4 regions of the Streptomyces sp. NPDC033270 genome follow, and region 3 is predicted to be linked to each of the others. Evidence: predicted binding sites of a transcription regulator. Region 3 holds the regulator's gene; each other region holds the start of a gene.
The links. Region 3 encodes HrcA, which represses chaperone genes, less so after heat shock. Its sites were predicted from a motif close to TTNGCACTCNGNNNNNCNGAGTGCNAA; they were not measured.
Positions count from the first base shown of each region.

Region 1: the regulator HrcA is predicted to act here: its motif matches at 1,784-1,810, upstream of ACZ5XZ_RS18385 (FmdB family zinc ribbon protein).
Region 2: the regulator HrcA is predicted to act here: its motif matches at 1,801-1,827, upstream of groL (chaperonin GroEL).
Region 4: the regulator HrcA is predicted to act here: its motif matches at 3,323-3,349, upstream of groES (co-chaperone GroES).

Region 1 covers NZ_JBVIRA010000012.1:46,058-51,920, forward strand. Annotated here, with positions in the region: gene ACZ5XZ_RS18375 (potassium/proton antiporter) at 1-80, shown strand, start outside; gene ACZ5XZ_RS18380 (MFS transporter) at 420-1,709, shown strand; gene ACZ5XZ_RS18385 (FmdB family zinc ribbon protein) at 1,822-2,157, shown strand; gene ACZ5XZ_RS18390 (S-methyl-5'-thioadenosine phosphorylase) at 2,365-3,198, shown strand; gene mscL (large conductance mechanosensitive channel protein MscL) at 4,276-4,785, shown strand; gene ACZ5XZ_RS18400 (hypothetical protein) at 4,826-5,092, opposite strand; gene ACZ5XZ_RS18405 (GNAT family N-acetyltransferase) at 5,221-5,697, opposite strand.
Region 2 covers NZ_JBVIRA010000007.1:173,402-179,264, forward strand. Annotated here, with positions in the region: gene thrC (threonine synthase) at 1-513, shown strand, start outside; gene ACZ5XZ_RS13505 (MoaD/ThiS family protein) at 567-845, shown strand; gene ACZ5XZ_RS13510 (cold-shock protein) at 1,331-1,534, shown strand; gene groL (chaperonin GroEL) at 1,991-3,613, shown strand; gene ACZ5XZ_RS13520 (hypothetical protein) at 3,720-3,959, opposite strand; gene ACZ5XZ_RS13525 (hypothetical protein) at 3,956-4,399, opposite strand; gene ACZ5XZ_RS13530 (hypothetical protein) at 4,738-5,184, shown strand; gene ACZ5XZ_RS13535 (sensor histidine kinase) at 5,254-5,863, opposite strand, start outside.
Region 3 covers NZ_JBVIRA010000059.1:2,909-8,771, forward strand. Annotated here, with positions in the region: gene hemW (radical SAM family heme chaperone HemW) at 1-1,092, shown strand, start outside; gene ACZ5XZ_RS38870 (DUF3097 domain-containing protein) at 1,165-1,998, opposite strand; gene ACZ5XZ_RS38875 (MBL fold metallo-hydrolase) at 2,119-2,853, opposite strand; gene hrcA (heat-inducible transcriptional repressor HrcA) at 3,048-4,064, shown strand; gene dnaJ (molecular chaperone DnaJ) at 4,065-5,201, shown strand; gene ACZ5XZ_RS38890 (nitronate monooxygenase) at 5,289-5,863, shown strand, end outside.
Region 4 covers NZ_JBVIRA010000012.1:201,870-207,732, forward strand. Annotated here, with positions in the region: gene ACZ5XZ_RS19035 (hydroxyacid dehydrogenase) at 1-227, shown strand, start outside; gene ACZ5XZ_RS19040 (ester cyclase) at 289-981, shown strand; gene groL (chaperonin GroEL) at 1,108-2,733, opposite strand; gene groES (co-chaperone GroES) at 2,866-3,174, opposite strand; gene ACZ5XZ_RS19055 (FtsW/RodA/SpoVE family cell cycle protein) at 3,645-5,048, shown strand; gene ACZ5XZ_RS19060 (THUMP-like domain-containing protein) at 5,073-5,863, shown strand, end outside.

The sequences.
Region 1 (5,863 bases), on a different contig from region 3:
TGCAGGCGGTCTCCCAGGGCGGCAAGCTGGCCGGCTGGCTGGGGGCGGACGGTGCCTCGCGGCGGCACCCCCACGGATAGCGCCCGCGCCGCCCGGGGGCCACGCCCTCGCGGCGCGGCCGCCCCGGAAATGTGCTGCATATCTCCACGGAACCCAAGGAAATTTACGTGAAGCCCTGGCTAATCCCAGGGCTTCACGCGCTTGGGCCTGTAGTATGAAAAGGAACACTGACGAACCAACTCTGCCTGACGCAGAGCTGGCGCGACCGCTCGGCGGCCGCGGTCCCCTGCCACACGCAGCCACCTCTCGGGGTGCGGACCATGCGGTATCACTCGGTCCTGCGCGAGAGGACAGCTCTCGGCGCGTGCCCGTGACGACCTCGCGGGTGGCGCGCTACCAGGCGGCAGAAAGGCCCGGCCGTGGCATCCGCGGTCAAGGACTCCCGTCCCGGTTACGGACAACTGCTCCGCACCCCAGGTGCATGGACATTCCTGCTGCCCGGCTTTCTGGCCCGGCAGCCCTTCGCGATGCTGACGATCGGCATCGTGCTGCTCGTCGAATCCACCACCGGCTCGTACGGCACCGCGGGCGCGGTGTCCGCCGCCACCGGTGTCTCGATGGCGCTGTTCGCCCCGCAGAGCGGCAAACTCGCCGACCGCTTCGGCCAGCGCGCCGTACTGCTCCCCGGCGTCCTGGTCCACGTCGCCGGCGTCACGGCCCTGATCATCCTGGCCCTCGTCCACGCCCCCCTGTGGGCGCTGCTCGCCGTCGCCGTCCCCACGGGCGCCTCGACTCCGCAGGTCGGCCCGATGGTGCGGGCCCGCTGGGCCTCCCGGCTGGGCGGCAGCCCGTTGATGCCGACGGCCGCCGCCTTCGAGTCGGTGACCGACGAGTTCACCTTTGTGATCGGCCCGGTTCTCGCGACCGCGCTGTGCACGGGCATCCACCCGGCGGCCGGCCTGATCGCCGAGGCCGCGCTGACGCTGGCCGGCGGGCTGCTGTTCGCCTCGCAGCGGCGCAGCCAGCCTCCGGTGCACCGGGCCGGGGCCGGCGACCGGCCGCGCGTCTCGGCGCTGTCGGTGCCCGGCGTCCGCGTCCTGATCGTGGCGTTCCTCGGCATCGGCGCCGTCTTCGGCGGTATGCAGGTCTCGCTGACCGCGTTCACCCAGCACATCGGGCAGCCCGGCATCAACGGCGTGCTCTACGGGATCTTCGCCGGCGGCAACATGCTCGCCGGCGTCGCCTGCGGCGCGATCTCCTGGAAGGTCGGCCCGCGACGCCGGCTGCTGGTCGCCTACGGTCTGCTGGCGCTGGCCACCACTCCCCTGTGGACGGTGACCGCGGTGCCGCTGCTGGGCGCCGTCGGCCTGGTCGTGGGCCTGTGCATCGCCCCGGCCCTGATCACCGGCTACACGCTCGTCGAGTCGCTGGTGCCGGCCGCCGCCCGTACCGAGGCCTTCACCTGGCTGACCGGCGCGGTCGCGCTGGGCCAGGCGGCCGCGGCCACCTCCGCCGGCCAGTTGGCGGACCGCTTCGGCCCGAGCACCGGCTTCCTGGTGCCGCTGGCGGGCACGACGCTGGCTCTGGTGGTGCTGGTCGCGCTCCGCGCCCACCTGCTGCCGCGCTCCTCGACCGTGGTCGCCTCCCAGGGCGACGCAACCGTGTCCCCCGCTGCTGACGACCGGGAGCGGGAGCTGACGAGCGCCTGAACGGACGTGGAGTCGGTCACCGTCTCCCCGTCACGGTGGACTGACGGGCGGGAATACTGCAATATGGAGCGTCGTTAGCACTCATCGAGTGAGAGTGCCAGGAGGAAGTCAAGTGCCGACCTACCAGTACCAGTGCACCGAGTGCGGCGAAGGCCTCGAGGCGGTGCAGAAGTTCACCGACGACGCGCTGACGGAGTGCCCCAGCTGCAACGGACGCCTCAAGAAGGTGTTCTCCGCGGTCGGCATCGTCTTCAAGGGCTCCGGCTTCTACCGCAACGACAGCCGCGGTGCGTCGTCCAGCAGCAGCCCCGCGAAGAGCTCCTCCTCGTCGAGCGGCACGTCCTCCTCGGACTCCGCCGGCTCCTCGTCGAGCAGCTCCGACTCCGCGTCCTCCACCCCGGCCGCGGCGGCCTCCAGCAGCACGTCGAGCACCAGCTCCGCGGCCTGAGCCGCACCCCGCACTTCTTCGGACCCCGCCGCCTTCATGGACGGCGGGGTTCGGTTGTTCCGGTGGTCCGGTGGTCCGGTGGTCCGGTTGTTGCGGTGGACCGGTCGTCCGATCGCTCTGGCGTCCCAAGGCCTCTGATCCCCCACGAGGCGGCCGGATCGCTGATCACGGGGTCGACCGGCACCCGGTCCCGATAGTGTGGCCCGCATGGCTGACGCGGAGATAGGTGTCATCGGCGGCTCGGGGTTCTACTCCTTCCTCGACGACGTGACCGAAATCACGGTGGACACCCCCTACGGTCCCCCCAGCGACTCGCTGTTCCTCGGCGAGATCGCCGGCCGCCAGGTCGCCTTCCTGCCCCGGCACGGCCGCAGCCACCACCTCCCGCCGCACCGCATCAACTACCGCGCCAACCTGTGGGCGCTGCGCTCCGTCGGCGTACGGCAGGTCCTCGGCCCGTGCGCGGTCGGCGGTCTGCGCCCCGAGTACGGCCCCGGCACGCTGCTCGTCCCCGACCAGCTCGTCGACCGCACCAAGGCGCGCCCGCAGACCTACTTCGACGGCCACCCGCTGCCGGATGGCAGCGTCCCCAACGTCGTCCACCTCACCTTCGCCGACCCGTACTGCCCCAGCGGCCGCCAGGCCGCCCTCACGGCTGCCCGCGGCCGCGACTGGGAGCCGGTCGACGGCGGCACGCTCGTCGTCATCGAGGGACCGCGCTTCTCCACCCGCGCCGAATCGCGCTGGCACGCCGCCCAGGGCTGGTCGGTGGTCGGCATGACCGGCCACCCCGAAGCGGTCCTGGCCCGCGAACTGAGCCTGTGCTACACCTCACTGTCCCTGGTCACCGACCTGGACGCGGGCACCGAGACCGGCGACGGCGTCTCCCACGAAGAGGTTCTTGCCGTCTTCTCCCAGAACGTCGGCCGGCTGCGCGAGGTGCTCTTCGACGCGGTCGCCGCACTGCCCGACAACACGGCCAGGGACTGCCTGTGCGTCGACGCCCACGCGGGCTGGGAGCTGGGCATCGAGCTGCCGTGAGGCTGTGACGTGTGACCCGGGTGACGGGGTTGTCCACAAGGGCGGGGTCGTCCACAGGCCGGAGCGGGCGCGGGCGGACTGCGGCACGGTGGGACGTAGCCCAAGGCAAACCCCTCGTCACAGGCGGTCCTTCATGCCCAGCACATTCACCGACCCGACGCCACAGCCCCTCCGCTCAGCCCCGTCCGCCCCTCACCTGCTCACGGCCCCTGCCACGCTCGCCACGCCCCCGCACTCCCCTCCACCCGACCCCCCACTGCCCACACCCCCGCGCCGCGCAGTGGCGCAGTTCGCTCCGGTGCAGGTCACGCCCTCCCGTCATCGGTTACGAAGGTTCGTGCGACAGCGCCGCAGCGCCCTGGCGGGAGTCACCATGACCGCGGCCGCACTGATCATTTCCGTGCAGCCGGACGCCGACGACGCACGAACGCGGTGCTCAGCGCACATCACCACACCCAAAGATCGATTTACGCGACCCGACGGGCGACTGCACGGACCCATAGCCCAGAAATGAGAAGTGCGTCACCAATCGAAAGCCTTCTCCCTGGCGCACATTTGATCGCAATATCGCTCATGACGGCGGGCGCGGCGGGCGGCATTTCAGAGAACCTTCAACGAACTTCCATAGACGACGGCCATATTCGTCCACTTCCCCCGACTCTCTTTACCCGCTTACCCGCAGACTTCCTTGAGCCTGTCACTTCCCGCCTCAAGTCAGTCACGCACACGGGACGAGAACTTCACGACCGCCGCCCCTTAAAGCCTTCCTTGTCATCCGAGAATCGCCTATTGGCGACCGACGAGCCGCCCGGCACCGCGGGCGCCCGCCCTGGGAGGGAGCAGCGCCCAGGACGGGGACAGCAGGCCCAACGGAGGGGCAGGCATTCGGCCACTCGCCCAGCCTCGACTCGCCTCACCACACCGAACCATGAAGCAAAGCGGAGATCACCCATATCCCGACCAGGGCCAAAAGGGAGCCTTATGGAAAAACATCACACCTGACCCGAGTTGCGCAGCCTGAGCCGGTCCGGGATCATCCTTCGAGGCGCATCGGCCAGACAAGAAGGGTCTTCATAGGTGAGCACGGAGAAGAGAAGCGTCCTCGCAGGCTTCAGGGAATTCCTGATGCGAGGCAACGTCGTCGAACTCGCGGTCGCGGTCGTCGTCGGTGCGGCGTTCACCAACATCGTCAACGCGGTGGTGAAGGGCGTCATCAGCCCCATCGTGGGTGCCCTCGGTTCGCAGAACCTGGACCACTACCAGTCCTGCCTGACCGCGACGTGCGCCAAGGACCCCAAGTCGGGCGCGTACACCGACGGCATCTACATCCTCTGGGGCTCGGTGCTGAGCGCCGCGCTGACGTTCCTGATCACCGCCGCGGTCGTCTACTTCCTCATGATCCTTCCGATGAACAAGTGGAAGGAACGCCAGGAGGCCAAGAAGCCGGTCGAGGACGCCTCGGCGTCCCAGACCGAGGTCGAGCTGCTCACCGAGATCCGCGACGCGCTGATCGCCCGGCGCGACGGCTCGCCCACCCTGCCGTCCTCCGCCTCGGGGACCATCGGCACCCAGAAGACCCACGAGTAGCAGGCGCCAAAGGCCGGCACACGCCGCCCCCTCGCCTCGCTCAGAGGTGGTGGGGCGGCTTTTCGTCGAGGAAGCGGGCGAGATCGGCGGCGCTGTCACCGCCGGCCGGGCGCTCGCCCCAGCCACGATCGGTGTCGTCGGAGGACTGCTGGTTCAGCGGGTCGTCGAAGATCAGCCTCGCGGCGGGTCCGCGGGCGGGGCGCGGTGCCGGCGCAGCCGCCGGAGCCTGGTCGCCGCTGCCGTCGGCATCGGTAGCGGCGGCGGCCTCGGGCTCGGGGGTCTGCTCGGATTCGGGGGTGGTGCTCACGCCTCCAGGGTACGGGCGGGCCGGACACTGCCGCCGTTCAGCACGCACCCAAGCGGTCACTCGCTCAGGCAGCCCGCCGGTCAGGCGGTCACTCGCTCCGGCGGCCAGGCGGTCAGCCGGTCAGGCGGTCAGGCGGTCACGGGCAGTTCGCCGACGACCTGGTCGCCGCTCGTCTCTCCGGTCCGCACGAAGCCGAGTCGCCGGTAGAACCGTTCCGGCCCATGCTCCCCCGGGACCCAGGTCACCGTCGCCCGGGTCTGCCCGCGCCCGCGGATCTCCTCGCACACGGACTCCACGGCGAACCGGCCGTAGCCCCGGCCCTGTTGATCAGCGGCGATGTTCAGGCGCCAGATTCCCGAGCGCAGCCTGTCCTGCGGGTTCTCCGGGTCGAAGCGCACGAGGAAGAAGCCCATGACGAAGCCCACGAGCTGTTCACCGTCAAAGACCAACCGGGGCCAGGCGATCTCGGGCTGCGCATACGCCTCGGCCAGCGACCGCGCCACCGGCGCCACCAGCCCCTCCTGGTCCGGCCGGACCCGCAGCCGGCATGCGGCCTCGACGTTGTCCGGCGTGACCTTCTCCAGGCGTAGCGATGATGACGTCATGCCGGAAAGCTATCGGCCGCTCGCCGAGGACTCGACGGGTTAATTGGTGCCCGCGGCGGACCGTCCCTGACTGCCCTTGTCGTGGGTGGGTACGGGGTGTGGGCGCTGCCCGTCGTGGGGCCGGGTCGGCGGGCTCTGGGAGGCGTGTTTGCGTTTGCGGGGGCGG
Region 2 (5,863 bases), on a different contig from region 3:
TCGCAGCTGACGAAGATCGACAAGGGGCTCAAGGAGCTGATCGCCCTCGGGCTGGTCGAGGACCGGCCGTACCGGATCTTCGGTGCCCAGGCGGAGGGCTGCTCGCCGGTGTCGACGGCCTTCAAGGCCGGGCACGACGTCGTGCGCCCGCAGAAGCCGAACACCATCGCCAAGTCGCTGGCGATCGGCAATCCGGCCGACGGGCCGTATGTGCTCGACATCGCGCGCCATACGGGCGGTGCGGTGGAGCACGTCGACGACGAGCAGGTCGTGGACGCGATCAAGCTGCTGGCGCGGACGGAGGGGATCTTCGCGGAGACCGCGGGCGGGGTGACCGTCGGCGTCACCAGGAAGCTGATCGAGGACGGTGTGCTCGACCCGTCCCTGACCACCGTCGTGCTCAACACGGGTGACGGCCTCAAGACGCTTGACGCCGTCGCGCCGACGTCCGGGCCCACGGCCACGATCCGCCCGAGCCTGGACGCGTTCCGAGAGGCCGGCCTGGCAGGCTGAGTCCCGAGCTCTACGAACCCGCACTCCCCAACCCTGTCCGGAAGGCAGAACCCATGAGCGTCAAGGTCCGCATCCCCACCATCCTCCGTACGTACACCGGTGGTGAGGCCGAGGTCACCGCCGAGGGCGCGACCCTCTCCGAGGTGATCGCCGACCTGGAGAAGAACCACGAGGGCATCGCGGCCCGTGTACTGGACGACGCCGGCAAGCTGCGTCGCTTCGTGAACGTCTACGTCAACGACGACGATGTGCGCTTCGAGCAGGGCCTGGAGACGCCGACGCCGGACGGTGCGGGCGTCTCCATCATCCCGGCGGTCGCCGGCGGCTGCTGAGGCCGCACGCGCCCGGTGGCCGTCGTCTCTCGCCCCGATCGGTCGAGGGGTGAGCGCTAATTTGCGCCATCTCTTCACCTGCTTGACCGGAATTGCCCCGTCCGTTGAAATCGGACGGGGCAATTCCGTTTAGTGAAAGGGGATACCATTGCGGTGATCCCCGTTCCGGATAACTCCGCGCACATGCCGAACGCATAGGAAACCGCGGAGAGTTGTGTGCAAAGTGTGTGCGGCATTTGTCGCTTACGTGCGTCTATGCCCGGCCCGACTTGCCCCGGAGAAACGGGATTTCATCGCATATTGCCGATTCTCCGGCGCCAGAATTCTCGTCCGATTGACCTGTTGCGCTGGGCATCGGTGCAGATACATTCAGCGGCGGTCGACGCGTTCCGGCGCACACCCCACGGGCCATTTCGCGGGGTGAGGTCTGACCCGGGTCCGCGGAGTGCGGTCCTGCGCAAGGGCCAGTAATAGGGGAGTTAGGCATGGCTCAGGGCACCGTCAAGTGGTTCAACGCGGAGAAGGGGTACGGCTTCATCGCGGTCGACGGTGGTGCGGATGTATTCGTCCACTACAGCGCGATTCAGATGGACGGCTACCGCACCCTTGAGGAGGGCCAGCGGGTCGAGTTCGAGATCTCGCAGGGCCAGAAGGGGCCGCAGGCGGACATGGTCAGGGTGAGCGCCTGAGGCGCGGGCCGACTGCAGCGTAGAGAAGGCCCGTACCCCGTCACGGGGTACGGGCCTTCTGCCTGCCCTCCCCGCGGCGGGACCTGAGCCCCCGTCGCCCGCGCCCGCCCCCCGTCTCGCCCGCGCCCGCCCTGTGCCGCTCGCTGCCGCGGGGCACCCCGGCGGCACCCCGACGACCGGCCGGCACCCGCCCGTCGCCCACCCCTCGCCCACCCCTCGCTCGCCCCTCGCCCACCCGCCGCCCCTGGGTGACCCCCTCCAGGTGGCTTGCACTCGCCCTGCCCGAGTGCTAATCATTGGCGTTAGCACTCTCCGAGTGAGAGTGACAGAACTTGGATCGGGCCGGTGAGGTCCGGACGCCGGGTGGGGCAAGGAACCACACGGCGCACGGACCGTCCGTCGCGGGCACGGGTGCCGATCCGGAGAAATCCACCCCGTCCGGGAGGACCACTTCACATGGCCAAGATCATCGCGTTCGACGAGGAGGCACGGCGCGGTCTCGAGCGCGGGATGAACCAGCTCGCCGACGCCGTCAAGGTCACCCTCGGCCCCAAGGGCCGCAACGTCGTCCTCGAGAAGAAGTGGGGCGCCCCCACGATCACCAACGATGGTGTCTCCATCGCCAAGGAGATCGAGCTCGAGGACCCGTACGAGAAGATCGGCGCCGAGCTGGTCAAGGAGGTCGCGAAGAAGACGGACGACGTCGCCGGTGACGGCACGACGACCGCGACCGTCCTGGCCCAGGCACTGGTCCGCGAGGGCCTGCGCAACGTCGCCGCCGGCGCCAACCCGATGGCCCTCAAGCGCGGCATCGAGAAGGCCGTCGAGGCCGTCTCCGCCGCCCTGCTGGAGCAGGCCAAGGACGTGGAGACCAAGGAGCAGATCGCCTCCACCGCCTCCATCTCCGCCGCCGACACCCAGATCGGCGAGCTGATCGCCGAGGCCATGGACAAGGTCGGCAAGGAAGGCGTCATCACCGTCGAGGAGTCCCAGACCTTCGGTCTGGAGCTGGAGCTCACCGAGGGTATGCGCTTCGACAAGGGCTACATCTCGGCGTACTTCGCCACCGACATGGAGCGTATGGAGGCGTCGCTCGACGACCCGTACATCCTGATCGTCAACTCCAAGATCGGCAACGTGAAGGACCTGCTGCCGCTCCTGGAGAAGGTCATGCAGTCCGGCAAGCCGCTGCTGATCATCGCCGAGGACGTCGAGGGCGAGGCCCTGTCGACCCTGGTCGTCAACAAGATCCGTGGCACCTTCAAGTCCGTCGCCGTCAAGGCTCCGGGCTTCGGTGACCGCCGCAAGGCCATGCTCGGCGACATCGCCATCCTCACCGGTGGCACCGTCATCTCCGAGGAGGTCGGCCTCAAGCTGGAGAACGCCGGTCTCGACCTGCTCGGCCGCGCCCGCAAGGTCGTCATCACCAAGGACGAGACCACCATCGTCGACGGTGCCGGCGACAGCGACCAGGTCCAGGGCCGCGTCAACCAGATCCGCGCCGAGATCGAGAACTCGGACAGCGACTACGACCGCGAGAAGCTGCAGGAGCGCCTGGCGAAGCTCGCCGGCGGTGTTGCGGTCATCAAGGCCGGTGCCGCGACCGAGGTCGAGCTCAAGGAGCGCAAGCACCGCATCGAGGACGCCGTTCGCAACGCGAAGGCGGCCGTCGAGGAGGGCATCGTCGCCGGCGGTGGCGTCGCCCTGCTGCAGGCCTCCCAGGTCTTCGAGAAGCTGGAGCTCGAAGGCGACGAGGCCACCGGTGCCGCCGCTGTGAAGCTGGCCCTGGAGGCCCCGCTGAAGCAGATCTCCGTCAACGCCGGCCTCGAGGGTGGCGTCGTCGTGGAGAAGGTGCGCAACCTGACCCCGGGTCACGGCCTGAACGCCGCGACCGGCGAGTACGTCGACCTGGTCGCCGAGGGCATCATCGACCCGGCCAAGGTCACCCGCTCCGCGCTGCAGAACGCCGCCTCCATCGCGGCGCTGTTCCTCACCACCGAGGCCGTCATCGCCGACAAGCCGGAGAAGGCCGCCGCGGCCGCTCCGGGCGGCATGCCGGGCGGTGACATGGACTTCTGATCCTCCGGATCGGAACGCTGATCCCTCCCGGATCACACGTCCGCACATACGTCGGGGCGGCACCCTCCTCCCAGGGGGTGCCGCCCCGACGGCGTTCACCGGCTCCTCACCGTACGTCCCCGGCCGCGTCGGCGTCGGCGTCGTCCGCCGCCTTCTCGGCGTCCCGGACCTTCTTGGTCATCTCCGCCGTCTCCGCCGTCTCCGCCGTCTCCGCCGTCTCCGCCGTTCCCGCGGAGTCCCCCGAGGACGCCCGGCCGGAGTCCCGCGCACAGCCGGTGGCCGCCAGGGCCGCTACCGCCACCGCCGCCGTCAGCAGCAGCGCGATCCGCCGGGAGGACCGCCTCACGAGCCGCTGCCGCCCTTGGCGTCGCCCTTCTTCGCGCACCAGGCCGCAACGGCCTTGAGGTCGCGGAGCTCGCGGGTGAGGGTCGGCTTCAGCTCCTTGCGGTGGGTGAGCCGGTCCTGGAGGAACGTGGCCACCTCGTCGTGGTTCCTGGCGTGGGCCCGCTTCACCCGCACCTCCATCCGCGCGATCGAACCCCTGGTGTCCGCGTCGCCGTTGAGCCGGTCGAGCGCCCTGGTGATGCGCTTTTCCAGCCGGGGCACCCGCGCACACATGCCCTTGCCCTCGCCCTTGCTCTCGCCTTTGCCGCCGGGCTGCGAGGCCGTCGCCGCGGGGGCCGGGCCGTCGTCCGCCGCGTTCGCCGGCCCGGCCGTGGCCAGCAGGGAACCGGTGAGAGCGAATGCGGCCAGAACTCCTGCCACGGCGCTCTTGGGACGCTGCATGGTGGTGCTCCCTTCCAGGAACGAATGGGTCTGTACGAGTGGTCGGCCCCGGCCGCATCCGTCCTCACGTCGCGGGGAGGCGGAGCGGCCGGCCGTGCCGCAGACCGTAGGGGCCTTCTTTGTGGGGATCTTGTGACCCGGGGCGGTGTGCGTCGCCAGGGGCCCGGAGGGCGTTCGGCGTTCGGCGGACACAAGGAATCCACAAGGAGCGTCCCTACGCTCCGGGGCAGTTGAGCGTCAGCGCCCGCGCCGCGCCAGCGGCTGCAGCGGCGACAGCGGCAGCGTACGCATCGAGCCGTCGAACCCCGGGAGACACAGTGGACCGCGGTGGTTTCCTCATGACTGACGAACCCTCCCCTAGGGGCTCCGCCACCCTCACCGCCCTCGGGCCCCGTGCCCTGCGGTTGCCCCTGAGCGGCTGGCGGCTGCGCCTCGCGCGCGGCGCCGAGGGCCGCCCGGCGCTGGAGGTGCACAACGCGGCCGGACTGATCGACGTGTCCGTCGTGAGCCAGCTGTGCTTCTCCCCGCTCAGGGGCGGCCGGCACAGTGGCCGGGCGGCGACGCGCTGGTCCCTGGCGTGGGGGCAGCTGCCGCCCGGTGCCGACGTCGTCGAGGTGTCCTTCCGCGGGTGGCGGCGCGGCCGGACCGTCCAGGCGCTCACGCTCGCCGACGCGTTCTGGGTCGCCGAGGTCGGCGGGCGGTTCCGCGCGGTGACGTGCTCCGCGGGCGCGACCCGGATGACGACGCGGGTGGTCAAGGAGCCCCGGCCCCAAGAGGGGTGGTGACCGGCTCAGCCCCTGGGCGGCAGCGCGGAGTCCGGTGCGGAATGCCCTACGGGCCCGGCGCCGAATTCCCTACGGCCCCGGTGCGGATTCCCGTACGGTCCCCGGTGCGGAACCTCCTACGGGTCCCGGTGCGGAATCCCCTACGGGCCCCAGTGCCGAATGCCCTACCGGCCCCGGTGCGGATCCCCGTACGGACCCTGACGTGGGCTCCGGTGCGAACCCCTCCGCCGGGATCTCGCTCAACCAGGTGCGGCGCGGTGGCAGTTGCAGGGTGCGGGTGTCGGCCTCCACGTCGACGGGCCGCGGCAGCCGCACCTCGAACCGGGCGCCGGCCCCCGCGCGCCGGTCCATGACCTCCACGGTGCCGCGGTGCAGGGCGACCTGCTGGGCCACCAGGGTCAGCCCCAGCCCCGAGCCGGGGCTGCCCGTACGCCGGTGGAACCGCTGGAAGACCTGCCGGCGCTCCGCCGGCGCGATGCCCGGACCCTCGTCGTCCACGGTGAGCACGGCGACCGGTTCCACCGGCGTGCCGCCCGGCCGCAGCACCACCTCGACCCGTGCCGCCACGCCCGGCCGGCTCCCGTGGACCACCGCGTTGCGCAGCAGGTTCTCGACCGCCATCCGCAACCCCGGCTCCCAGGCGCTCAGCCTCAGCCCGGGGGCGGCGCGCAGCGTCAGC
Region 3 (5,863 bases):
TTCAACACCTACACCGCGAGCGAGCTGCGCGGCTCCGGTGGCGCCCTGGCCTCCCGCGACAACTACGCCGACACCGTCGTGGCGGAGATCCGCCTGGCCCGCAAGGTGCTGGGCGACGACCCGCGCCCGGTCGAGACGGTCTTCGTGGGCGGCGGCACTCCCACCCTCCTGCCCGCCGCCGACCTCGCCCGCATGCTGGCGGCCATCCGCGACGAGTTCGGCCTCGCGCCGGACGCCGAGATCACCACCGAGGCCAACCCCGAGTCCGTCGACGCCCGCTACCTCGCCGAGCTGCGCGCGGGCGGCTTCAACCGCGTCTCCTTCGGTATGCAGAGCGCCCGGCAGCACGTCCTGAAGATCCTCGACCGCACGCACACCCCCGGCCGCCCCGAGGCCTGCGTCGCCGAGGCCCGCGCGGCCGGCTTCGAGCACGTCAACCTCGACCTGATCTACGGGACCCCCGGTGAGACCGACGACGACTGGCGGGCGTCCCTCGACGCCGCCCTGGGGGCCGGCCCCGACCACGTCTCCGCCTACGCCCTGATCGTCGAGGAGGGCACCCAGCTGGCCCGCCGGATCCGCCGTGGCGAGGTCCCGATGACCGACGACGACGTCCACGCCGACCGCTACCTGATGGCCGAGGAGAAGCTCTCCGCCGCCGGTTTCACCTGGTACGAGGTCTCCAACTGGGCCACCACCGAGGCCGCCCGCTGCCGCCACAACGAGCTGTACTGGACCGGCGCCGACTGGTGGGGTGCCGGCCCCGGCGCCCACAGCCACGTCGGCGGCGTCCGCTGGTGGAACGTCAAGCATCCGGGCGCCTACGCCCAGGCCCTGGCCGAGGGCCGCTCCCCGGGCGCGGGGCGCGAGGTGCTGGCCGACGAGGACCGCCGCGTCGAACGCATCCTGCTGGAGCTGCGGCTGTCGGACGGCTGCCCGCTCGGCATCCTCGCCCCGGCGGGAGCGCGTGCGGCGGCGCGGGCGCTGGCCGACGGGCTGCTGGAGCCGGCGCCCTACGAGGCGGGTCGGGCCGTGCTGACCCTCCGGGGACGGCTGCTGGCCGACGCGGTGGTGCGGGACCTGGTGGACTGATCACCCGGCCGGGTGATCACAGGGCGAGACGCGCGCCCGCTCCAGCGGACCCGCCGCCCCCTCCCCATCGCGTCAGCCTTCCCCGCCGACCGTGACGAAGTCGATCAACTCCTCGACCCGCCCGAGGAGTTGCGGCTCCAGGTCCTTGTAGGACCGTACGCAGGACAGAATGCGCTGCCACGCCGCCCCCGTGTTCTCCGGCCAGCCCAGCGCCCGGCACACCCCGGTCTTCCAGTCCTGGCCGCGCGGGACGGCGGGCCACGCCGCGATCCCCACCGACGACGGCTTCACCGCCTCCCACACGTCGATGTAGGGGTGGCCCACGACGAGCACGTGCTCGCCCGTCACCTCGGCCGCGATCCGGGACTCCTTCGAACCGGGCACGAGGTGGTCCACCAGCACCCCCAGCCGGGCGTCCGGACCGGGGGAGAAGCCGCGGACGATCGCCGGGAGGTCGTCGACGCCCTCCAGGTACTCCACGACGACGCCCTCGATGCGCAGGTCGTCGCCCCAGACCCGCTCGACCAGTTCGGCGTCGTGCCGGCCCTCCACATAGATGCGCCCGGCGCGTGCGACCCGGGCGCGGGCGCCGGGAACGGCGAGTGACCCCGAAGCCGTACGGGCGGGGCCGCCCGGCGCCGGCCGGTGCTGCGGGCGCACCAAGGTGACGACCTTGCCCTCCAAGAGGAAGCCGCGCGGGGTCATGGGGAAGACGCGGTGCTTGCCGAAGCGGTCCTCCAGGGTGACCGTGGGCCCCTCGGCGGTCTTCTCGCAGCGGATCACGGCGCCGCAGAAGCCCGTGGTGACCTCCTCGACGACCAGATCGGGGTCGGCCGGCACCTCGGGTGCGGGGCGCGGCTTCTTCCAGGGCGGGGTCAGGTCGGGGCTGTAGCGCTTGCTCTGCATGGGCCTGTTCTATACGAGATCCCGGCGGCGGGACCCGCTGGCGGCGGGACCTGATCGCGGCGGAGTCGATCACGGCGGGACCCGGTGCCGACGGGCCCCGGCCGGGGCGGGGGCCGGCGCTCAGGAGGGCGGTACGCCGAAGAGGGCGGCCAGGGCGTCGCGCTGGGCGCGGACGAAGGCGGCGTCCACCACGGCACCATGACCGGGGACGTACACCGCGTCCTCGCCGCCGAGGGCCAGCAGGCGGTCCAGGGCCGCGGGCCACTGCTGGGGCAGCGCGTCCGGGCCGGCCTGCGGTTCGCCGGACTCCTCGACCAGGTCGCCGCAGAAGACGATCTCGGCGGCGCCGTGCCGGCCGGGCACCAGGACCGCGAGGTCGTGGGCGGTGTGGCCGGGACCGACGTTGGCGAGCAGCACCTGCCGGTCGCCGAGATCGACGGTCAGTTGGCCGTGCACATGGTGGTGCGGGGCGACCAGCAGATCGGCGGCCTCCGCGGCGGCGTCCCGCGCGACGCCGTGGCGCATCGCGTCGTGCCGCAGCTCGTCCTTGCCGCGCCGGAGCAGTTCGCCCAGGCCGGCCGCGCCGAACACCTCGACGCCGGCGAAGGCGGCGGTGCCCAGCACATGATCGAAATGTGGATGGGTGAGCGCGACATGCGTCACTTCCCGGCCCAGTACGCCGCGGATGGCCCGGCGCAGATCCGCGCCGTCACGGATGCTCGCACCGGTGTCCACGATCATGACGCCGGCCGATCCGGTGATCACGCCGATCGTCTCGTCCCAGCCCGGCATCCGGCGCCTGGCGACACCGTCACCGAGCTGTTCCCACCCGGCCTCTTCCCAAGCAGTGCCCATACCGAGACGCTAGCTCCATCGCGATAGCGTTGCCCGGTGGATCGGCCGAACACGGTCATCGGGCGGGCGCCGCGCAAGGTCGCCCTTGCCGTGGCCGTGCTACCCGGCCGTACACTGGCTCCGGGTCTGGCACTCGACTTGTGTGAGTGCCAGGAGTAACGAAACGGCGGACGGCCGGACTGGAGGTGCGCAGGATGCTCAGTGAACGCAGGCTCGAAGTGCTGCGCGCCATCGTCCAGGACTATGTCGGGACGGAGGAGCCGGTCGGCTCCAAGGCGCTCACCGAGCGGCATCAGCTGGGGGTCTCCCCGGCCACCGTCCGCAACGACATGGCAGCCCTGGAGGACGAGGGTTTCATCGCCCAGCCGCACACGAGCGCGGGGCGGATCCCGACCGACAAGGGCTACCGCCTCTTCGTCGACAAGCTGGCCGGCGTCAAGCCGCTGTCCAGCCCGGAGCGGCGGGCGATCCAGAACTTCCTGGACGGTGCCGTCGACCTCGACGACGTGGTGGGGCGCACGGTACGGCTGCTGGCGCAGCTGACCCGGCAGGTCGCGGTCGTGCAGTACCCGTCGCTGACGCGGTCCACGGTCCGGCACGTCGAGCTGCTGGCACTGGCGCCGGCCCGGTTGATGCTCGTACTGATCACGGACACCGGGCGGGTCGAGCAGCGGCTCATCGACTGCCAGACGCCGTTCGCCGAGACCTCGCTGGCGGACCTGCGGGCGCGGCTCAACAGCCGGGTCGTGGGACGCCGTTTCACGGATGTGCCCCAGTTGGTGCAGGATCTCCCGGAGTCCTTCGAACAGGACGACCGCGGCACGGTCTCGACAGTGCTGTCGGTGTTGCTGGAGACTTTGGTGGAGGAGACCGAAGAGCGGCTGATGATCGGCGGCACCGCCAATCTCACGCGCTTCGGGCACGACTTCCCCCTGACCATCCGTCCGGTGCTGGAGGCCCTTGAGGAGCATGTGGTGCTGCTCAAGCTCCTCGGCGAGGCCAAGGACTCGGGCATGACCGTACGTATCGGGCATGAGAATGCCCACGAAGGCCTGACGTCCACATCGGTCGTCACGGTCGGCTACGGTTCGGGCGACGAGGCAGTCGCCAAACTCGGCGTGGTCGGACCGACCCGCATGGACTACCCCGGAACGATGGGAGCGGTACGCGCAGTGGCACGTTACGTCGGACAGATCCTGGCGGAGTCGTAAGTGGCCACGGATTACTACGCGGTCCTGGGCGTACGGCGCGATGCCTCGCAGGACGAGATCAAGAAGGCGTTCCGCCGGCTGGCGCGCGAGCTGCACCCGGACGTGAACCCGGACCCCAAGACCCAGGAGCGGTTCAAGGAGATCAACGCCGCTTACGAGGTCCTGTCGGATCCGCAGAAGAAGCAGGTCTACGACCTCGGCGGGGACCCGCTGTCGCAGTCGGGCGGCGCCGGTGGCGCGGGCGGCTTCGGCGCGGGCTTCGGCAACTTCTCCGACATCATGGACGCCTTCTTCGGCACGGCCTCGCAGCGCGGACCGCGCTCGCGCACCCGCCGCGGCCAGGACGCCATGATCCGGTTGGACATCGAGCTGAACGAGGCGGCCTTCGGCACGACCAAGGACATCCAGGTCGACACCGCCGTGGTCTGCACGACGTGCACCGGTGAGGGCGCGGCGCCGGGGACCTCGGCGCAGACCTGTGACATGTGCCGCGGCCGCGGTGAGGTCTCGCAGGTCACCCGGTCCTTCCTCGGCCAGGTCATGACGTCGAGGCCGTGCCCGCAGTGCCAGGGCTTCGGCACGGTCGTGCCGACGCCGTGCCCCGAGTGCGCGGGCGACGGGCGGATCCGCTCCCGCCGCACGCTGACCGTCAAGATCCCGGCCGGTGTCGACAACGGCACCCGGATCCAGCTCGCGGGCGAGGGCGAGGTCGGCCCCGGCGGCGGCCCCGCCGGTGATCTCTACGTCGAGATCCACGAGCTTGCGCACCCGGTCTTCCAGCGGCGCGGCGACGATCTGCACTGCACGGTCACCATCCCGATGACGGCGGCGGCGCTGGGCACGAAGTGCCCGCTGGAGACGCTGGACGGGGTGGAGGAGATCGATGTGCGGCCGGGCACCCAGTCCGGGCAGTCGATTCCGCTGCACCAGCGCGGGGTGACGCATCTGCGGGGCAACGGCCGCGGCGATCTCATCGTCCATGTCGAGGTGCAGACCCCGAGCAAGCTCGATCCCGAGCAGGAGGAGCTGCTGCGGCGGCTCGCCAAGCTGCGCGGCGAGGAGCGGCCCACGGGCCAGTTCCAGCCGGGGCAGCAGGGGTTGTTCTCGCGGCTGAAGGACGCGTTCAACGGGCGGTAGGCCACGGCCGAACCGACGCGCCCAGGCGCGTACCAGCGCCGAGCCCCTGATGCGGGGGCTCGGCGTTTCCCGTGACACGATGTGCTCATGTCCACCGCACTGACCGATCTCTGTCGCTATCCGATCGTGCAGGCGCCGATGGCGGGAGGCGGCTCCGGACCCGAGCTGGCCGCCGCCGTCTGCGGCGCCGGCGGTCTCGGCTTCCTCGCCGCCGGCTACAAGACCGCCGACGGCATGTACCAGGAGATCAAACAGCTGCGGTCGCTGACCGACCGGCCCTTCGGCGTCAATCTCTTCATGCCGCAGCCGTCCCTGGCCGACACCGCCGCCGTCGACGTCTACCGCGAGCAGCTCGCGGGCGAGGCCGCCTGGTACGAGACCGAGCTCGGCGAAACCGACGGGCCCAGCGACGACGGCTACGAGGCCAAGCTCGCGATACTGCGGGAGGACCCGGTGCCGTTGGTGTCCTTCACCTTCGGCTGCCCCTCGCGCGCCGTCCTCGACGCCTTCGCCAAGGTCGGTACGTACACCGTCGTGACGGCCACCACGGCGGCCGAGGCGCAGGCCGCGCAGTGGTCGGGCGCGGACGCGGTGTGTGTGCAGGGCGTGGAGGCCGGCGGCCACCAGGGCACCCACCGGGACGATCCGCACGCGGACGGGAC
Region 4 (5,863 bases), on a different contig from region 3:
CCGGCCGGCTGCACGCGGTCCTGGACGTCACCGACCCCGAACTCCCGCCGCCCGACTCCCCGTTGTACGACCTGCCGAACGTCCTGCTCACCCCGCACATCGCCGGTTCCCTGGGCGGCGAACTGCACCGCCTGGCCGATCGGGCGCTGGACGAGGTGGCGCGGTTCGCGGCCGGCCGGCCGTTCGCGGACCCGGTGCACCCGGCGGCCCGGGACCGTTCGGCCTGACCGCACGATACTGGGCATTCCTCACTAAAATGGACGCGTCCCACCCACCCCGGGAGGCGCCATGAAATTCGTACAGATAATCGATTACCGGACCGAGCGGCCCGACGGCATGAACGAACTCATGGACAAGTGGGTCGAGCAGACCAAGGGCAGGCGGACCGCCACCCACAGCGTCGTCGGCAAGGACCGGTCCGACGCCTCCCACTACGTCGAGATCGTCGAATTCCCCTCGCACGAAGAGGCGGTGAAGAACTCCCACCTCCCGGAGACCGACCGGATCTTCCAGGAGATGGTGGCGCTCTGCGACGGGATGCCGTCCTTCACCGATCTCGACGTCGTCCGGGACGAGCAGTTGAACACCGCAACCGCCCGCCGGTTCTTCCACGAGATCGCCGCCGGGGGCAACCTCGGCGCCGTCGACGAGGTGTTCGCGTCCGACTACCGGGACCACGACGTCATCAAAGAGGACGAGACCGTGATCGGGTCCGACGCGCTGCAGCGCGACATCACCGGATGGCGCGCCGCCTTCGACTTCACGTTCGACCTGGAATCCCAGATCGCCCAGGGCGACGACGTCGTGACCCGGTGGACCTGGTACGGGACGCACAAGGGCCCGTTCATGGACGTCCAGCCGACCGGCCGGAAGTGCACCATGACCGGCACCACGACCTTCCGGTTCCACGACGGAATGATCCAGGAAGGCTGGTGGCACTACGACGTCCTGGGCCTGATGCGGCAGCTCGGCGCGCTCTGACCGGGGCGTGCCGGCCGCGCGGCTCCCGGCAGCACGCGAGAAGGCTCCCGTTCCCACCGCTCACGAGCGGGAACAGGAGCCTTCCACCGGCTACCGCCGGCGCTCAGCCGGCTGCGCGGCTATGCGTCAGTGCGCGTGCCCGTGACCGTGACCGGCCTCGGCCGACTCCTCCTCGGCCGGCTTCTCGACGACCAGGGTCTCGGTCGTGAGCAGCAGGGAGGCGATCGACGCGGCGTTCTCCAGGGCGGAGCGGGTGACCTTGACCGGGTCGATGACGCCGGCCTTGACCAGGTCGCCGTACTCGCCGGTGGCGGCGTTGAAGCCCTGGCCCTTGTCCTGCTCGGCGACCTTCGCGGTGATGACGTAGCCCTCGAGGCCGGCGTTCTCCGCGATCCAGCGCAGCGGCTCGACGACCGCGCGGCGGACGACGGCGACGCCGGTGGCCTCGTCGCCCTCCTTGCCGAGGTTGCCCTCCAGCACCTTGGCGGCGTGCACCAGGGCGGAGCCACCACCGGAGACGATGCCCTCCTCGACCGCGGCGCGGGTCGCGGAGATGGCGTCCTCCAGACGGTGCTTCTTCTCCTTGAGCTCGACCTCGGTGGCCGCACCCACGCGGATGACGCAGACGCCACCGGCGAGCTTGGCGAGGCGCTCCTGGAGCTTCTCGCGGTCCCAGTCGGAGTCGGTGGTCTCGATCTCGCCCTTGATCTGGGCGACGCGACCGGCGACGTCCTCGGCGTTGCCGCCGCCGTCGACGATGGTGGTGTCGTCCTTGGTGACGGTCACGCGGCGGGCGGAGCCCAGCACGTCCAGACCGGCCTGGTCGAGCTTGAGGCCGACCTCCTCGGCGATGACGGTGGCACCGGTGAGGGTGGCCATGTCGCCGAGCATCGCCTTGCGGCGGTCACCGAAGCCGGGGGCCTTGACGGCCACCGCGTTGAAGGTGCCACGGATCTTGTTGACGACCAGGGTCGACAGGGCCTCGCCCTCGACGTCCTCGGCGATGATCAGCAGCGGCTTGGAGCCACCCGCCTGGATGACCTTCTCCAGCAGCGGCAGCAGGTCCTGGATCGAGGCGATCTTGCCCTGGTGGATCAGGATGTACGGGTCCTCGAGGACGGCCTCCATACGCTCCTGGTCGGTGACCATGTACGGCGAGAGGTAGCCCTTGTCGAAGGCCATGCCCTCGGTGAAGTCCAGCTCCAGACCGAAGGTGTTGGACTCCTCGACGGTGATCACACCGTCCTTGCCGACCTTGTCCATCGCCTCGGCGATGAGCTCGCCGACCTGCTTGTCCTGCGCGGACAGGCCGGCGACGGCGGCGATGTCGGCCTTGTCGTCGATCGGGCGGGCGGTCGCGAGGAGCTCCTCGGACACGGCCTGCACGGCGGCGTCGATGCCCTTCTTCAGGGCGGCCGGGGAAGCGCCCGCGGCGACGTTGCGCAGGCCCTCGCGGACCAGCGCCTGGGCCAGCACGGTGGCGGTGGTGGTGCCGTCACCCGCGATGTCGTTGGTCTTGGTCGCCACCTCCTTGACGAGCTGGGCGCCCAGGTTCTCGTACGGGTCGTCGACCTCGACCTCACGGGCGATGGTGACACCGTCGTTGGTGATGGTGGGGGCACCGAACTTCTTGTCGATGACGACGTTGCGGCCCTTCGGACCGATCGTCACCTTCACCGTGTCGGCAAGCTTGTTCACGCCGCGCTCAAGGGCGCGACGGGCGTCCTCGTCGAACTTCAGGATCTTCGCCATGGGGTGCTTCAAGTCCTCTCATTGCGATCCTCGGCACGCAGTGGGGACCGCTGGGTCAAACGAACTGCGCCCCTGCCCCGGGTTGTTTAGACGCGGGAACCAGGGGCGCAGATCACGGCAAATCTGGGTGACTTACTTCTCGACGATCGCGAGCACGTCGCGGGCCGAGAGAACGAGGTACTCCTCGTTGTTGTACTTCACCTCGGTGCCGCCGTACTTGCTGTAGAGAACGACGTCACCAACGGTGACGTCGAGCTCGACGCGCTTGCCGTCCTCGATGCGGCCCGGGCCCACGGCCAGGACGACGCCCTCCTGGGGCTTCTCCTTGGCGGTGTCCGGAATGACCAGGCCCGAGGCCGTGGTCTGCTCGGCGTCGAGCGGCTGGACCACGATGCGGTCCTCAAGCGGCTTGATGGCAACCTTGGAGCTGGCGGTCGTCACGATCCGACCTCCCCCTTCGGAGATCTCACGGGGTTAACTGTCTGAGGTGGCGACCAGGTGGATCCGTCGTCGCGGGTGCCGGACCTGCCCGTCGCTGTGTGTTTGGCACTCCCCACTGGAGAGTGCCAACGCCGAGACTATGACGCGGTTAGCACTCGGTCAAGCGGAGTGCCAGCGCGCCGGGGGCGGGTTCCGCGACGCCGGTTGACCGCGACGCGGCCAACGGGTCCGTCGCCGGGGCGGGTTCCCTGCCAAATCGGACACACCTTCCCGTTTCTTGGCAACCACCCCCCGGGCCACCTCGTCTACTTCCCCGACTGCCGGGCCTGCGAACCGGGCCCGGACGCGCCGTGTGGATCAGCCCGGACCGGGTCCGCAGGCCCTGACCATCGAAGGCGGAGGAACCCGTGCGTGGACTGACCAGCGCTCCCCGGCCGGCCGGGGAGCCGGAGAGCGACGCCGAGCGCACCATGACGTTCGCCGCGCTGCAACGGGCACCGGACCGCCGCAGGACCGAGGCCTGGCTGCTCGCCCTCGTCGTCCTGACCGCCGTCTTCGGCTACGCCTACACCGGTCTGTCGATGACCGGCCGGCTGCCCGGCGGCCTGGCCGGCTTCGCCGTCAGCATGCTCTTCGTGGCGCTGGTGCCGCATCTGGTCCTGCGCCGCTTCGCCCCGCGCGCCGATCCGCTGATCCTGCCGCTGGCGACCCTGCTGACCGGGATCGGCCTGGTCCTGCTGCACCGGCTGGACGTCACCTACGCGCAGACCCCGCGTCTGAAGATCGCCGAGGCGGCGAGCGGCCAACTGGTGTGGACGGTGATCGGGGTGTCGGTCTGCATCGCCATCCTGCTGGTGCTGCGCGACCACCGCATTCTGCAGCGCTACATCTATCTGACGATGGCGGTCGCCCTGGTGCTGCTGATGGCGCCGGCCTTCTTCGGCGCCGACATGTACGGCGCCAAGCGCTGGATCCTGCTCGGGCCGCTGTCGCTGCAGCCCGGCGAGTTCGTGAAGATCATGATCTCGGTGTTCTTCGCCGGCTACCTCACCGTCAACCGCGATGCGCTGGCGCTGACCGGACGCCGCGTCATGGGCGTCCAGCTGCCCCCGGGACGGCAGCTCGGGCCGATCTTCACGATCTGGGTGATCAGCCTGCTGGTGCTGGTCTTCGAACGGGACCTGGGCACCTCGCTGATCTTCTTCGGCGTCTTCGTGATCATGCTCTACATGGCCACCGGGCGCGCCGGATGGGTGCTGTGCGGCCTGCTGATGGCCACGGTCGGCGCGGCCGTCGTCGGCTCCCTGGAGCCGCACGTCCACGGCCGCGTCACGGCCTGGCTGGACCCCATGCGGGCCTTCACCAAGGAAGGCCGTGCGGAGGGCATGTCCGACCAGCTCGGCCAGGCGCTGTTCAGCTTCGGCAGCGGCGGCATCGGCGGCACCGGCCTGGGCCAGGGCCACCCCGAGCTGGTCGGCTTCGCGGGCAACAGCGACTTCATCCTCACCACCGTCGGCGAGGAGCTGGGCCTGGCCGGGGTGATGGCGGTGCTGATGCTGTACGTGCTGCTCGCGCAGCGCGGGCTGCGGGTGGGGCTGACCGCCCGCGACCCGTTCGGCAAGCTGCTCGCGGTAGGGCTCGCCGGGGCGCTGCTGCTCCAGGTCTTCGTCGTCTCCGGCGGCGTCACCGGCCTGATCCCGCTGACCGGCAAGGCCCTGCCGTTCCTGGCCAAGGGCGGCTCGTCACTGGTCGCGAACTGGGTGATGGTGGCGCTGCTGCTGCGGATCAGCGACCATGCGCAGCGCCGCCGCGAGCCGGAGGGCGCCGGCCGCGACCGTCCGCGCCGGCGCGGACGCGGCCGCCGGGCGACGTAGGGGCCGCGCCCCGCCTGGACCACAATGGTGCAGGTGACCGACCTCGACACCTTCTCCGCGCTGCTGGCCCCCGAGGGGCAGGCACTGCTGGCCGAACTGCGCGACTTCGACCCGGCGGACGAACTGGCGGCCGCGACCCGGCTGCGCCGCGACCACCCCGCGCCGCTGGTCTCCGCCGCGCTCGGCCAGGCCCGGCTGCGGCAGCGCGCGGCGGCCAAGTTCGGGGCGGACGCGTGGCTGATGTACTTCACGCCCCACGGCGTCGAGCAGTCCACCCGTACCGTGGTCGCCGCCCACCGCGCCGCCCGGCTCGCCGCGCTGGGCGTCCGTTCGCTGGCCGACCTGTGCTGCGGCATCGGCGGCGACGCGCTCGCGCTGGCGCGCGCCGGGATCCGCGTACTGGCCGTCGACCGCGACCCGCTGGCCTGTGCGGCGGCGAAGGCGAACGCCGAGGCGCTGGGGCTCGCGGAGCTGATCGAGGTGCGCTGCGCGGAGGTGGCGGAGGTGGACACCGCCGGATACGACGCGGTGTTCGTGGATCCGGCGCGGCGTGGCAAGGTCCGCGGCGCGAGGATCTTCGATCCGGAGGCGTACTCGCCGCCGCTGTCCTGGGCCGTCGAGGCGGCCCGTACGGCCCCGTTCGCGGCGCTGAAGATCGCGCCGGGGGTGCCGCACGACGTGCTTCCCGAGGACGCCGAGACGGAGTGGATCTCCGACGGGGGCGAGGTGAAGGAGGCGGTGCTGTGGTTCGCCACGTCGTCCCCCGGCGGCGCCCCCGCCCCGACGCCCGGCGGCCGCCGCGCCACCCTGCTGCC